2 regions of the Rhodoferax saidenbachensis genome follow, and region 1 is predicted to be linked to the other one. Evidence: predicted binding sites of a transcription regulator. Region 1 holds the regulator's gene; the other holds the start of a gene.
The links. The regulator NrdR, encoded in region 1, represses ribonucleotide reductase genes. The targets are predictions, from matches to a motif close to CACNANATNTNGTG.

Region 1 (7,764 bases):
TTTCCACAGGGGCTGCAGTTCGGCAAAGGTCTTTTCGCCCACGTGCCCACCTTCGCGCCAGCGGTCGCCAAACTGGTGCAGGATGCGGTTGAAGCCCTTCCAATCGTCGTCCAGCGCGGTACGGTTGGCCTCGGCCCAGGCATTGACCTCGGCAATCAGGGCCAGGCGCTGGGCCTTGTGCTCGGCAGACTCCGCCTTGATTTTCTCCAGCCAGGCTTCGACCACCTTATGGGCTTCGTTGCAGGCTTCGTCAAAACGCTTCCACAGCGCATGGTTCGGTACGCCGCCCTGGTCGGTTTGCTTCCACTGCTCGCGCAGGGTGCGCAAAGATTCCTGCATCTTGCGTCCACCGATGGTCTGGCCTTCGGGGCGTTTGAGCAGGCCTTCGGCCTTGGCCACCAACTCTTCGCGCAACTGGTCGGCGCGCCAGCGCTGCCAGCCCTCCAACTCGCCCGCTGCTGCCAGGGCCGCATGGGCCTGGTTTTCCAGCTTGTCGTCGATGACCTTGCCAAATTCCTTGAGCGCATGGCGCAGTGCGTTGGCGGCGCCGGCGCTGGCTTTGCCATGGCCCTCGCCCACTTCCTGCTCCAGCGTGGTCAGGGCTTCGCGCACCACGGCCACGGCCTTGGCGCGGACTTCGGGGTCGATCTTGGGTTTGGCTTGTTTTGGCGCTGCCTCGGCAGGCACACCGCGCGCGATGCGCAACTCGTCGGCCCACACCGGAACTGGGGGTAACGCTGCCGCACCGTCCTGGGCTGCAGCCACAGCCATCGCCAAAGCGCCTTGAAAAGCATCCCACACCACCAGCAGCTGGCCGCGTGAAGCGTCCAGCAGCGGCGGGAACTTCATGTCCACACTGCTCCAGTTGGCATCGGCCGTGAGTTCAGTCGCCTGGGTTTGCCAGTGTTCGACGTCGGTACGCAGCGTGTCGACCACCGCCTGGGCGTCTTTCCAGGGCTTGGTAGATAGGACTTCAATACGCTGGGCCAGCAAAACAGCGGCTTCGCGCTGCACCTGCACCCGGTGTTGCAGGTCCTCGATCACACGCACACGCTCGGCGAGCTGGGTTTTCAGGGTGACCAAGGGTTCTTTGCTCAGGGGCGCACCGGCTTTGGCGGCATCGCGCTGCCAGGCCAGGGCGTCGGCCATGTTGAGTTTTTGCAGGTCCAGCAAGGTTTGCGCCTTGGCGGCCCACTCGGCACCCAGTGCCTCCTGGCCCTTGGAACGCTTGGCTTCGTCGAGTTTTTCGCGCACCAGCTTGGCGGCGCCTTTGTCCCGGGCGCTGAGTTCCTTGAACACCTCGGCCAGTTGGTCGGCTTCGGGGTTGCCCTGCAGCCACTCCCGGACCCGCGCAGCGCGTTCACCGGACGTGGGGGCAGAGAAAGCGCCACCGGTGAGACGGTCTAAATGGGCGGTATCGTTATGTTTGGCAGGAGTAGGCGACGTCACGGTGGGCTTCAGAATTAGGTTGGAAGGTAAAAAGCAACCGCGTATTTTCACCGCGAATTGCAGGGAGCCCCAGTGTTTTTGCCCACACGCAGATTTGAGGAGCAACGCGTGGTCACGCCGGACACTCAGATTTCATATGATTTTTGCCTCCAGCCCTTATGGATATTGCGCAAGCAGCTATTAAATAAATAGCAAACTGACACGCCAACAGCTTGCAGGCGCGCTCCGGCGCTTCCCAAGGAACAACCCCCTCGCCTACATATATATAGAGGCTGCGCAAAATCTCTAGGGAAACGGGTGCAAAAAACAGAAAGCCCGGGCCCGAACCGAAAGGTCCTGACGCCGGGCTCGACGGCTGACCAAAGGTCCATGCCGTCAGGGCTGCCGCCGGGGAGATTGAAGTCCCCAAGCGGACTAGAAGCAATGGATTGCCTCCTTGAATTGTCGGGGCCGCTTTATCGCAAATACCTTTTCAGGCACGGACTGGCTACTGCCGACAGAGCGCTTGATGACTCAAGCAAGAGCAGTCTAGTGAGCCCCCCACCCGATTGCAAATCGACTTTTCAATGGAAAAGCGGCCCGTGATTGGCAGATTTACCGGCTTGAGGAAAGCGCCGCAAACCCAAGCCAGGCTTGAAAAAAACCGCTCATACGATCAAAAGTAGAATAACAAACCTATTTAATATTGTTGACTCGGTATAATAGACCCACCTAGAATCCGCCCTGTCCCGAATTTGAGTACGGACAAACCCGCACCCGCTGCCGAACCCGGCATATTCAAATCGCTGCACATGTCGATACGACGCCGCAGGATATTGATAGCGTACCAACCCAAACGAGGTGTCCGAGCCGCCCCGCTGCATGACAGCGCCAAAGCCCTGGCCCCCGCCAAAGAAGGAAGAGCTATGACAGCGACTCAAAAATTCACCAAGGGCTTGCGCATCTTCGCGAGCGACATTGCCCAAGGTTTCTTTGAAATCACACACAACGGTTTTGCCCTGCTGGGCCTGGCCGTCATGTTTGCCGTGATCACCCTCACGGCCCGCCCCGAAATCCGCCAGGCTGGCGAAATCCAGCTGATGGGCTGGCTGCAAAACCGTCAAACCGCCCTGACTGGCATTGCCACGGACATGGAAGCCAATGACCGTGCCACCGCAACCAACCCCCAAAGCCTGCCCAAACAGCAAGCCGCGGTGGCCTACTGGCTGAGCAAAAAGTACAACATCGCGCCCGAACCCCTGAGCGCGCTGGTAGCCGAAGCCTATGAAACCGGTGCCCGTACCAAGCTGGACCCGACGCTGATCCTAGCCATCATGGCCATCGAATCCGGCTTCAACCCCTTTGCCCAGAGCCCGGTGGGCGCCCAAGGCCTGATGCAAGTCATGACCAAGGTCCATACCGATAAGTACCAGGACTTTGGGGGCAAGCTGGCCGCATTTGACCCGGTGACCAACCTGCGCGTGGGCGTGAAGGTGCTGCAGGAGTGCATCAACCGTGCTGGTTCGCTGGAAGGTGGCCTGAAATACTATGTCGGCGCCGCCAACCTGGAAGACGACGGAGGCTACGCCGCCAAAGTCATGGCAGAGTACAACCGCCTGCAAGTGGTGGCGACAGGCCGATCTGTCCCCATGGCCCCCCCCCAGGTGATTCCGGTCCACATGCCGACCAAGGCGCCTGTGGCTGCAGAAAACGTGGCCAGCTTGGCCAACTCGTAAGCGGCGTCGGGTAAACTCGCCCTGCACGCAACTGGCGATAGGCGCCGGGCCCTCCAAGGCCCATGGCGCTGACGTGGGACACCACTGGGAAGCGTGCCGCAACCCTCTCGGGCTTGTGATCAGCCGTTCGCCTGGGCAGCCCTGGGTCTTGTCGACCCACAGGCCCTTTGTCTTTTAGGACTGCCATGTACGACCGCAATATCCTTGTTGAACAAGCCGACCCCGAACTGTGGGCATCCATCCTGGCCGAGAACGCACGCCAGGAACACCACATTGAGCTGATCGCCAGCGAAAACTACGCCTCTCCCGCCGTCATGGCCGCCCAAGGCAGCCAACTGACCAACAAATACGCCGAAGGCTACCCCGGCCGCCGCTACTACGGTGGCTGCGAGCACGTGGACGTGGCCGAGCAACTGGCCATCGACCGCATCAAACAGATTTTTGGTGCCGAAGCCGCCAATGTGCAACCCCATTGCGGCGCCTCTGCCAACGAAGCCGTTTTCCTGGCTTTCCTGAAACCCGGCGACACCATCATGGGCATGAGCCTGGCCGAAGGCGGTCACCTGACCCACGGCATGGCACTCAACATGAGCGGCAAGTGGTTCAACGTGGTGAGCTACGGCCTGGACGCCAACGAAGCCATCGACTACGACGCGATGGAAAAGAAAGCGCACGAAACCAAGCCCAAACTGATCATCGCTGGCGCTTCCGCCTATTCCCTGACCATCGACTTTGAGCGTTTCGCCAAAGTGGCCAAGGACGTGGGCGCCATCTTCATGGTGGATATGGCGCATTACGCAGGTTTGATCGCAGCCGGTGTGTACCCCAACCCCGTGCCCCACGCCGATGTGGTGACCTCCACCACCCACAAGAGCCTGCGCGGCCCCCGTGGCGGCATCATCCTGATGAAAGCCCAGCACGAAAAGGCCATCAACAGCGCGATCTTCCCTGGCCTGCAAGGCGGCCCGCTGATGCACGTGATTGCTGCCAAGGCAGTCGCATTCAAGGAAGCCATGGCGCCCGAGTTCAAGACCTACCAGCAACAAGTGGCCCGCAACGCAAAAATCGTGGCGGAAACACTGACGGCCCGCGGCCTGCGTATCGTCAGCGGCGGTACCGACAGCCACGTGATGCTGGTGGACCTGCGCTCCAAGGGCATTACCGGCAAAGAAGCCGAGGCTGTACTGGGCGCCGCCCACATGACCATCAACAAGAACGCCATCCCCAACGACCCCGAGAAGCCCATGGTCACCAGCGGCGTGCGCATTGGCACCCCCGCCATGACCACCCGCGGCTTCAAGGACGAGGAAGCCCGCGCCACAGCCAACCTGATCGCCGACGTGCTGGACAACCCGCGCGATGAGGCCAACATTGCGGCTGTACGTGCCAAGGTGCACGCGCTGACCTCACGCTTCCCGGTCTACGGCTAAGCCTCATGGCAAGCGAAAACGCTACTTTTTTAATAGCTGCTTGCGCTTGCCCCATAAGGGCTAGAGACCTATTTGGCACTGAATTGAGCGCCCCTACCCTATGAAATGCCCCTTTTGCAGCCACTCTGAAACCCAGGTCGTGGAGACCCGGATTTCTGAGGATGGGGACTTCATCCGCCGCCGCCGCCAGTGCGGATCGTGCGAAAAGCGCTTCACCACCTACGAGCGCCCGGACGTCAACTTTCCGGCCATCGTCAAAAAAGACGGGCGCCGTATTGAATACGAACGCGTCAAACTGCTCGCCTCCATGAACCTGGCCCTGCGCAAGCGGCCCGTGAGCACCGAGCAGATCGACAGCGCCATCGAGCGCATCGAAGAAAAACTCCTCAACCTGGGCCTGCGCGAAGTCCAGTCCACGCGGATCGGAGAACTGGTGATGCGCGAACTCAAGAAGCTGGACAAGGTCGCTTATGTGCGCTTTGCCAGCGTTTACCGGAGTTTTGAGGATATTGACGAGTTCAAGACGTTGGTGGATGAGGTGCAGCGGTAGGCAAAAAACGACGGGGGGGGGCGTCGCAAAAAGCATAAATGACAAACCGACCCGTTGAGCCCGCGACATGTGGGGGGTGAAGTGGAGCCCCGCTGTTGAATTCCGTCGAAATCTGACCCACTTAGAACAGTAATTTCCATTCAAAACTGACCCACGTAGGACCTACCCTGCTAGTTTTTAAAGCAGGGGAACTTAGGAGTGATAAACGTGGCGACATTGAATGTCATCAGGCGTTGGGCATTGCGAGAGAACATGTCCATCCGCGAGATTTCCAGGCGTACAGGCATGGCTCGCAACACCGTAAAGAAGTACCTGCGATCCGATGAGACTGAGCCCACCTATGCAAAGCGGGCCAGCTCTGGCGAGCTCGACCCCCTATGCCGAAAAACTGGCTACCTGGCTGGGAATGGAGGCAAAAAAATCGCGAAAACAGCGGCGCAATTTGAAGCGGATCTAGACAGCCTATACTTCCTGCGCTGGCTTTACAGGGTCGGCATTGCTATTTTGGGGCTGGTGACATCGATGTCCTGTTTTAGGGCAGCCCGCTACTATATTAGAGAATCCACTTGCTGGCGGTGACGCTATTGGTCTTGGCACCTGTGTTGTCAAGCGTTTGCGTGCCGTCACTGGCTTGCGATCCCACTGGTGTGGCGGTAATTGAGAACGAGTTATTGGTATTTGGACAAGTGGCTACAAATGTATAGAAAGCGGTATCCACTGGCGCCGCAGCACCGCACCCAGCTGTGCCCGCAACAGCCGTGTAACGCCCATTGGTTGTGAAATAACGCTCTTGATTTTGCGCGGCTGAGACCAATTGCTGCTGAACCTCGGTGCGCCGTGTCTTAACGATGTAGCTTCTGTAGGACGGCAGCGCGATCGAAGCCAAAATACCAATGATGGCTACAGTGATCATGAGCTCGATCAACGTGAAGCCACGGCTCCGACCTTGGCCACTGCTGCGGCTTGGCTGGTCGCTAGAGGCATGTTTATTCATCATTTGAATTTCAATCTGTTGGACACACATAAGCAATCGTTTGCAACACCACGACACTCGCAGAGTTTTTCCCCTCTCCCCTGCCCATCACACTATAAGCCTTGCACGTGCTTTTGGAGCTGAGAGCGGGAGTAAAGGCGACGTTGTTCAGCCAGTTAATTAGGTATTTTGCAGAGGACTTTTGTCCCCCTGCAGCCACTAGCTCCTTAGTAACGTCCACAGAATCGGTGGGGCTCCATACACTGGGCATCGTTGCACTCGCAATTGCCACACCCGTTCCTACGGTATTGGTGTTTACGCATCCCGTATCGAGACATACTGTCGAGTTTGCCTGCAGTTTTGCGAGCCCCTGGGTTATGGCCTGTTCCGCCGCCAATTTGGCCAGGTTGCGGTCCATGGCGTTGCCCGCCATGCGCTCACCCATCACGCTCACCCGCATGCCCCCCACAGCCAGCAGCGACACTACCATCAGCAAAATCATGGTGACAATAAGCACAAAGCCTTGCTGTTTTTTTTGTCTTGGTGAGTAGATCATATTAGCGATTCCTTAACAACACCGTTGTGTTGAAGGTGCGGTACAACTTGCGGTCGTTCTGTGTATTGGCAATGGCGGTTCCTGCACAATCCGACACATTCGCGCCTTTGACAATTGAGGCGTCGGTAGCCTCCGTGCGAAGCATCCAACAAACCTTGACCGCCACAATCTGGTCGGCCGTTACACCACCCGGCAATGCACTGACGTAAGAATCTACGATGCAATCACGTGGCTTAAGTAAGGCAACGGAGGTGCCACAGCCCAAATTTTCATTCGTTGCCGCTGGTCCGGTGTCAATTCCAAATTTGACTGAGAAATCGACAAGTTCAGTACCATTGCCAGCCCCCGCCGTTGCAGGCGCAATCCAGTCAACCGCATCACAGATCAGTTTAGGCAAAGTCGCATGCTTCCTAATCACTACCGTTTGATCGGCCACGGCGGGGGTTGAACCGTCACACACCATTTGATTGGCGCCGTCTGACCTGAACTTGACCGTAATAACATTAGCCGCAATGCCAATGCGGTCTGCGGCAACGGCGTTGGAGGGTGTTTCTCTATAGCCCGCTTGAGAAATGACCCGCTGCATCATAGCGTTACCAAACCGGCCGTCCTCGCTCAGCCGGTTTTGCATCTCTTGCACCCGTGAATTAGCCTTGGACGACACGTAAACCTCTGTTACCGCCACCATAGCAACCATGGATATGGCAATGGCGATCAAGAACTCAATCAGCGAAAAACCACTTTGCTGCGTTTTCATTCGATCACCATGCTGTAGCTTGAGTTGGTAGCAGTACCTCTATCGTCCAACCATGTGATGGTCAGCGTGTAGCGGAAATAATCAGTCGAGCTGCTCGCCGCCTGTACCAAACTATAGGTAGCGCCGGGCAACTGTTTTTGCAGCAAGGCCGCCCACTCTCTCATCTCTGTGGTGACCAATGCTGCATTCGTACTACGGTCTTTGGGGCTGGTTTGTTGTGCGGCGCAAGTCACCGTAGTGAGATAAATAGTGCATAGAGAAAAGTCAGGTGGTGCGGGGGGCTGCGGGTTCGCATCCACATTGACCATATAGGGCGTGCGAATGGCGCGAATAC
Region 2 (7,764 bases), 1.0 Mb from region 1:
CCATGGCGCCACCATCCTCTACCAGCGCAATGTCCGCCCGACCCGCGGACAGGTCGTGGAGGGCAATGAATTTGTCATAGGCTTTGCGAACACACCATCCAACGACACCCAGCCAGCCAACCTCAACACCACCCCATGGCAAACCACGCTGTACTGAGCAACGCCCAGGTCCTGGTCATCGACGATGAGCCGGATCTGCGCACGCTTTATGAGCTCACCCTGCTGCGGGAAGGCTACCGTGTGGAAACAGCTGGCTGCGTACAGGAGGCCCGGCAACTGCTGGCCTCCCATAGTTTTGACGTGGTGATCACCGACATGCGCCTGCCCGACGGTATGGGCACCGACATCCTGCAGGATCTGAAGACCCAGCAGCGCACTGAGCGCTGTATCGTGATCACGGCCTACGGTTCGGCCGAGAACGCGGTGGAATCCCTCAAGGCGGGCGCTTTTGACTACCAGACCAAACCGGTGGATTTGAAACAATTTCGCACTGTGGTGGCATCCGCGGTACAGGATGTCTCACCGCGCCATGCCCCCCAAAAGACTGCGGCCGGCTCACGTCCGCCCGAAACGGCAACACGCTCACTCAGCGGAGCCGCAGCGCTGGCACGTCTGGCCGGTGATTCCGCCAGCATGCGCAACGTCAAGGAACGCATCGCCAAAGTAGCGCGCAGCATGGCCCCGGTCATGATCCGCGGTGAATCCGGCACCGGCAAGGAGCTGGTCGCCGGCGCTCTGCATGCCAACAGCCACCGCGCCAGCGGCCCTTGGGTGGCCGTGAATTGCAGCGCCATCCCGGAAAACCTGCTGGAAGCCGAGTTTTTTGGCTCCAAAAAAGGCGCCTACACCGGATCTACCCAGGACCGGCCAGGGTTCTTTCAGAGCGCCAGCGGTGGCACGCTGTTTCTCGACGAAATCGGCGATCTGCCACTGGCCATGCAATCCAAGCTTTTGCGCGCCATCCAGGAGCGCTGTGTGCGCGCGATTGGCGCCGCCCAGGAAGAGCAGGTGGATGTGCGCATCATCAGCGCCACCCACAAAGACCTGCCTGCCGAAGTCAGCACCGGGAAATTCCGCCAGGACCTGTATTACAGGCTCAATGTGATCGATATTTTCGTGCCGCCCTTGCGGGAGCGCCGCGAAGACCTGCCCGTACTCTGCGAAGCCCTGTTGGCCCGGATTGCAGAGGAATCCGGCATGCCCGTACCCGACCTGTCCGAACAAGCACTGCAGCAACTGTCTACGCAACTCTTGCCCGGCAATGTGCGGGAGTTGGAGAACCTGCTGCACCGTGCCGTGGCCCTATCTGACGGTGAGGTACTGCAGTTCGACGACTTGCAGCCTTCCAATACCAGTCCCGCCCCTCTCGAATACACGCCCCCCCCCACAGTCCGCCCCTTCTCTACGGAAATTTCACTGCCAACCGATTTGCAAAGCCATCTGGACCAGCAGGAGCGCGACATTCTGGTTCAAACGCTCAAGGAAACCGGATTCAACCGGACAGTGGCGGCCCAGCGTCTGGGCCTAAGCCTGCGCCAGATCCGCTACCGCATTGCGCGGTTGAAGATAGATGCCCCCCTTTCCCCTGGCGAAAGCCCCGATGCCTGAACTGCGTGAAACCAACGCCACCAGTTGGCAAAAGGGCTGGTACCGTTTTGCACGCCACCTGCCCTCCCCCAACTTCGGCGCACGTCCGGCAGACGCGCAGATCGACCTGGTCGTGCTGCATTCCATCAGCTTGCCTCCTGGTGTGTATGGAGGAACGCAAGTACAAGAGCTGTTTACCAACCAGCTCGATTGGTCACAGCACCCCTACTTCAAAAGCATCGAGGGTTTGCAGGTGTCTGCGCATTTCTATATCCAGCGCGGTGGTGAAATCTGGCAATTTGTCAGTTGTGATGACCGCGCCTGGCATGCAGGCACCTCCCACTACCGGGGCAGAGATAACTGCAATGACGACTCCATCGGCATAGAGCTGGAGGGCTTGGAGGGCGACACGTTTACCCCTGCACAGTACGAGGCGCTGCAGGCCCTGTGCCCAGCGCTGGTGCAGCACTACCCCATCGCCCACCTGGCGGGCCACGAGCACATCGCGCCCGGACGCAAGGCGGACCCCGGACCAGGGCTGGATTGGGCACTTTTGCAACACACCCTGGGGCTTGCCCCTCAGTGTTTCCCCGATAGCGTAAAAAAAATCTGCTGAATTGATTTGCGCTTTTTCGCATCACCCTCGGCCTGCCAGTCGGCGGTCCTTCCGATCTGATTTCCGCTAAACCCTGATGGCATGCGGCCATGCTGGGCAAATGGGCTGGAATGCAGCGCCAGTACTGCGCCAGCCCGTTGGAATGCGCAAACCACAAGGCTTGCGCGACAACGGAAGCCGTCGTCGCAGGCATCGGCAAAACAGTCTCGCCTATGCAAATTCAGGGGGCGAATTCATTCCAGGGTCATTTTCAGCAGATACACTACCTGTAGTGGCTTGTAAGCTATCCAGACCCCAGATATAGTGTGTGCTGCCCATAACGAAAGAAGCCCAAGAAATGCTCTTTCTGATCACGCACCAGTTCTGCCCAAGCCATAAAAAATACTGATTTAGACGAGGAAATCATGCAATCTGTTTCAAACGTATCCAGCCCCGTCGCCACGGGAGTCCTGACGGCCCATAGCGTCCCAGACGTGGACCACAGCGCAACCAGCGCGTTGGCCCACTACCAGATCATTCGCCGCAACGGCGCAGTGGTCCCGTTCGAGCCCAACAAGATCGCCGTGGCCTTGATGAAGGCCTTTCTGGCGGTGCACGGCACCCAGGGCGCAGCGTCCGCCAGCGTGCGCGAAACCGTAGATGGCCTGACGCAACAGGTCATCCGTGCTCTCATGCGCTCACGCCCCGGTGGCGGCACCTTCCATATAGAAGACGTGCAGGATCACGTAGAACTGGGTCTGATGCGTGGCGGCCACCATGAGATCGCCCGTGCTTATGTGCTGTACCGCGAACGCCGTACGCAAGAGCGCGCCAAACAGGTTGCACAGGAAGCGCCTCCCACGCCCGCACTGCACGTACTGGAAGGTGGCCAACGCGTAGCCCTGGACCTGAACCAGTTGCGTCTGAAAATCGAAACCGCCTGCGCTGGACTCGGCGCTGACGTCAAGGCCGAGCCCATTTTGGCCGAAACCATGCGCAATTTGTATGACGGCGTCCCGATGGACGAAGTCTACAAAGCGTCCATCCTGGCCGCACGTACCCTGATTGAAAAGGACCCGGACTACACGTACGCCACCGCGCGTCTGCTGTTCCATACCATCTCGCGCGAAGTGCTGGGCCGCGACGTGGCACAAGCCGACATGCAGGAAGCCTATGTGGACTACTTCCCCGGCTTTATCAAGCGCGGCGTGGACGCAGAATTGCTGGATGAAAAACTGCAACAGTTTGACCTGAAACGTCTGGGCGCTGCACTCAAGGCCGACCGCGACCTGAAGTTTGATTATCTGGGTCTGCAAACGCTGTATGACCGCTACTTCTTGCACGAAGGCAAAACCCGCATCGAATTGCCCCAGGCGTTCTTCATGCGTGTGGCCATGGGCTTGTCGCTGAATGAAATTGACCGCGAAGCGCGTGCCATCGAGTTCTACGAGGTGTTGTCCTCGTTTGACTTCATGTCCAGCACACCCACACTGTTCAACAGCGGCACGCTGCGTTCACAGCTGTCGAGCTGCTACCTGACCACGGTCCCTGACGACCTGGATGGCATTTACGAATCCATCAAGGAAAACGCATTGCTGTCCAAGTTCGCCGGCGGTCTGGGCAACGACTGGACACGCGTGCGCGCCCTGGGCTCCCATATCAAGGGAACCAACGGCGAATCGCAAGGGGTGGTGCCCTTCCTGAAGGTAGTCAATGACACGGCAGTAGCCGTGAACCAGGGCGGCAAGCGCAAAGGTGCAGTCTGCACCTACCTGGAATCTTGGCACCTGGATATCGAAGAGTTCCTGGAGTTGCGCAAGAACACCGGCGATGACCGCCGCCGCACCCATGACATGAACACCGCCAACTGGATTCCTGATCTGTTCATGCGCCGCGTGATGGAAAAAGGGACCTGGACCCTGTTCTCGCCTTCCAACGTGCCCGATTTGCACGACCTGTTCGGCGCTGACTTCGAAAAGGCCTATGTCGCCTACGAAGCGAAAGCCGCACGCGGCGAGATCAAGCCTGCACGCACGCTGCAAGCTGCAGACCTGTGGCGCAAGATGCTGACCATGCTGTTTGAAACCGGTCACCCCTGGATCACGTTCAAGGATGCCTGCAATGTGCGCTCGCCTCAGCAGCACGCTGGCGTGGTGCATTCCAGCAACCTGTGCACCGAAATCACACTCAACACGTCAGACACCGAAACCGCGGTGTGCAACCTGGGTTCGGTCAACCTGCTGCAGCATCTGAAAGACGGTGCCGTCGACCACGACAAGCTCAAGCGCACCATCACCACGGCCATGCGCATGCTGGACAACGTGATTGACATCAACTACTACGCCGTCAAGAAGGCACGCGACTCCAATCTGCGCCACCGTCCGGTTGGCCTGGGTGTCATGGCCTTCCAGGACAGCCTGTACGAATTGCGCATCCCCTACGCCTCCAATGCGGCTGTGCAGTTTGCCGACGAGTCCATGGAAGCCATCAGCTACTACGCTTACTGGGCATCCACCGAATTGGCCCGTGAGCGTGGCAAGTATTCCTCGTTCCGTGGCTCGCTGTGGGACAAGGGTGTCCTGCCTCTGGACACCTTGGACATGCTCGCCAGCGCACGCGGTGGTTATGTGGAAGTGGATCGCTCCTCCACCCTGGATTGGGATGCGCTGCGCAAGAAGATTGCCACGGACGGCATGCGCAATTCCAACTGTGTCGCGATTGCACCCACCGCCACCATCTCCAACATCATTGGCGTGGACGCCTCCATTGAGCCTTGCTTTGGCAATCTGTCGGTCAAGTCCAACCTGTCGGGTGAGTTCACCGTCATCAACAGCTACCTGGTGCGTGATCTGAAACGCCTGGGTCTGTGGGACGACGTCATGGTCATGGACCTGAAGCACTTCGACGGATCGCTGAGCCCGATCGACCGCGTGCCGCAAGAGATCAAGCAACTCTACGCCACGGCATTTGAAGTGGAAACCCAGTGGCTGGTGGAAGCTGCCGCCCGTCGCCAGAAGTGGATTGACCAGGCCCAGTCCCTGAACATCTACATGGCAGGCGCCTCCGGCAAGAAGCTTGATGAGACTTACAAGCTCGCGTGGTTGCGTGGCCTCAAAACCACCTACTACCTGCGCACCATGTCTGCCACCCACGCAGAGAAGTCCACGGTGATGGCCGGTCGCATGAATGCAGTGTCGTCAGGCAATGACGCCCAAGGCTCCACACGCACATCGAGCGCACTGGAAGCGGCTGCCGCAGCGGCACAAGCACAGATGGAATTGGCCACCAACGCTGCAACAGACATCAAGTTCTGCGGTGTGGATGACCCCACGTGCGAGTCCTGTCAGTAAATGCAGCGCCGTGATGCCAACGCATTGCGATGCAATTGAACAACACAAATTAGCGGCGAAATGCATGATTACTTTTCATTTCATTTCGCTGCTCTCATAATCCGCTGATTGGAACCATCTATGTTGACCTGGGACGAAGAAGTCAAGCCCTCATCGCCGTCTAATTTTTTGCGCAAACCGTCCGACGAACTTTCGGTTGCGCAGGTGCCAATGACTCCCGGTTTAAGCACACTCCCTGCAGCGGATGCCCCGACGGCCAGTGCACACGCTGCACCTTCAGCGTCCGGCGCACCCCGCCGCGTACGTGCCGATGACAAGCGCATCATCAACGGCCAAACCGATGTGAACCAGCTGGTTCCCTTCAAATACAAATGGGCGTGGGAAAAGTACCTGGCCACCTGCGCCAACCACTGGATGCCGCAAGAGGTCAATATGTCCCGGGACATCGCCTTGTGGAAAGACCCCAATGGCCTGACTGAAGATGAGCGCCGTATCGTCAAGCGCAATCTGGGTTTCTTTGTGACCGCAGATTCACTGGCAGCCAACAACATTGTGCTGGGCACCTATCGCCACATCACGGCGCCCGAATGCCGCCAGTTTTTACTGCGCCAGGCTTTTGAAGAAGCCATTCACACGCACGCGTACCAGTACATCGTGGAGTCGCTGGGACTGGACGAGAGCGAAATTTTCAACGCCTACAACGAAGTGGCATCGATCCGCGAGAAGGACCAGTTCCTGATTCCGTTCATCGACGCCATCAGCGACCCCAACTTCAAGACTGGCACGCACGAGACCGACCAGACACTTTTGAAGTCACTGATCGTTTTTGCCTGCCTGATGGAAGGCCTGTTCTTCTACGTCGGCTTCACGCAAATTCTGGCACTCGGTCGCCAGAACAAGATGACGGGTGCTGCCGAGCAATACCAGTACATCCTGCGCGATGAGTCCATGCACTGCAATTTCGGCATCGACCTGATCAACCAGCTCAAGCTCGAAAACCCCAACCTGTGGACACCTGAGTTCAAGGCGGAAATCAAGGGTCTGTTCGAGAAAGCAGTGGAGCTCGAATACAAATATGCCGAAGACACCATGCCACGTGGCGTGCTCGGTATGAACGCATCAATGTTCAAAGGCTACTTGCGCTACATCGCCAACCGCCGCGCCCAACAGATCGGCCTGGAAGCTCTTTTCCCCAATGAGGAAAACCCCTTCCCCTGGATGAGCGAAATGATTGACCTGAAGAAAGAGCGCAACTTCTTCGAAACCCGGGTGATTGAATACCAATCGGGTGGCGCTCTTTCCTGGGACTGAAACATCACAATGTATTCTGAAATTTCACGCACTCACACACGCCCCGCAGAGGGTGGTATGGATGCGTGTCACCAAGTTCATGCTGCTGGGATACTGCCCAACACCATGAATCGCTTCTTGCACTCCAACTCGCAAGAAGTGCTCTTTGTAAATTGATCAAGGAGAAAATTATGGCAACTGCAAAAAAACCGGCCGCAAAAAAGGCCGCTCCCGCTAAGAAAGCTGCTCCCGCTAAGAAGCCAGCAGCGAAAAAAGTAGCAGCTAAGAAAGCTGCGCCGGCCAAGAAGGCGGCACCTGCTAAGAAACCAGCAGCGAAAAAAGTAGCGGCCAAAAAGCCGGCTGCGAAAAAAGTAGCTGCTAAGAAACCAGCAGCGAAAAAAGTAGCGGCCAAAAAGCCGGCTGCGAAAAAAGTAGCAGCGAAGAAACCAGCGGCCAAGAAAGCTCCAGCTAAAAAAGCTGCAGCCAAAAAGGCTCCTGCCAAGAAAGCTGCTGCGGCCAAGAAGCCCGCCGCCAAGAAGCCCGCAGCTAAAAAGGCAGCCAAAAAGCCGGCTGCGAAGAAAGCCGCGAAAGCACCCGCTGCCAAAGCAGCCCCTGCTGCCCCTGCTGCTCAGACCACTCTGAACCCGCAGGCAGCCTGGCCGTTTCCTACGTCCAGCAAGCCTTAATCAGTTCACTGATGGGCCTCAAAGCCCGGCACCACTTGTGGTGCCGGGCTTTTTTATTCAGGGGTAAAAAGCCAGGAGCCGGTATCCGGCAATCCGTTCACTGCCCGTGGGAAGCTTCACACTCACCGGCAAGGCAACCGGCAACTCCGTGCCCGCTGCCATAGCACCTTGTTGCGACCCGAAATCACTGGATGGAAACACCCGCCTGACAACCGCTTGGTCCTGCGCATCCGTCAGGGTCAACTCCACTGCAGGT

Region 2: RS694_RS17040 (ribonucleoside-diphosphate reductase subunit alpha) is a predicted target of NrdR. The motif match lies at 2,496-2,509, and genes of this name have one in related genera.

The regions. Positions count from the first base shown of each region.
Region 1 covers NZ_CP019239.1:2,563,409-2,571,172, forward strand. The annotation lists gene RS694_RS12255 (DUF349 domain-containing protein) at 1-1,449, opposite strand, end outside; gene RS694_RS12260 (lytic transglycosylase domain-containing protein) at 2,355-3,164, shown strand; ZMP/ZTP riboswitch at 3,182-3,308, shown strand; gene glyA (serine hydroxymethyltransferase) at 3,350-4,594, shown strand; gene nrdR (transcriptional regulator NrdR) at 4,695-5,144, shown strand; partial or broken gene RS694_RS12275 (IS21 family transposase) at 5,343-5,598, shown strand; gene RS694_RS20870 (type IV pilin protein) at 5,698-6,057, opposite strand; gene RS694_RS12285 (pilus assembly PilX family protein) at 6,149-6,673, opposite strand; gene RS694_RS12290 (PilW family protein) at 6,675-7,430, opposite strand; gene pilV (type IV pilus modification protein PilV) at 7,427-7,764, opposite strand, start outside.
Region 2 covers NZ_CP019239.1:3,562,650-3,570,413, forward strand. The annotation lists gene RS694_RS17020 (ATP-binding protein) at 1-157, shown strand, start outside; gene RS694_RS17025 (sigma-54-dependent transcriptional regulator) at 136-1,608, shown strand; gene ampD (1,6-anhydro-N-acetylmuramyl-L-alanine amidase AmpD) at 1,601-2,203, shown strand; gene RS694_RS17040 (ribonucleoside-diphosphate reductase subunit alpha) at 2,608-5,532, shown strand; gene RS694_RS17045 (ribonucleotide-diphosphate reductase subunit beta) at 5,653-6,843, shown strand; gene RS694_RS17050 (histone H1-like DNA-binding protein) at 7,014-7,508, shown strand; gene RS694_RS20900 (zinc-ribbon and DUF3426 domain-containing protein) at 7,566-7,764, opposite strand, start outside.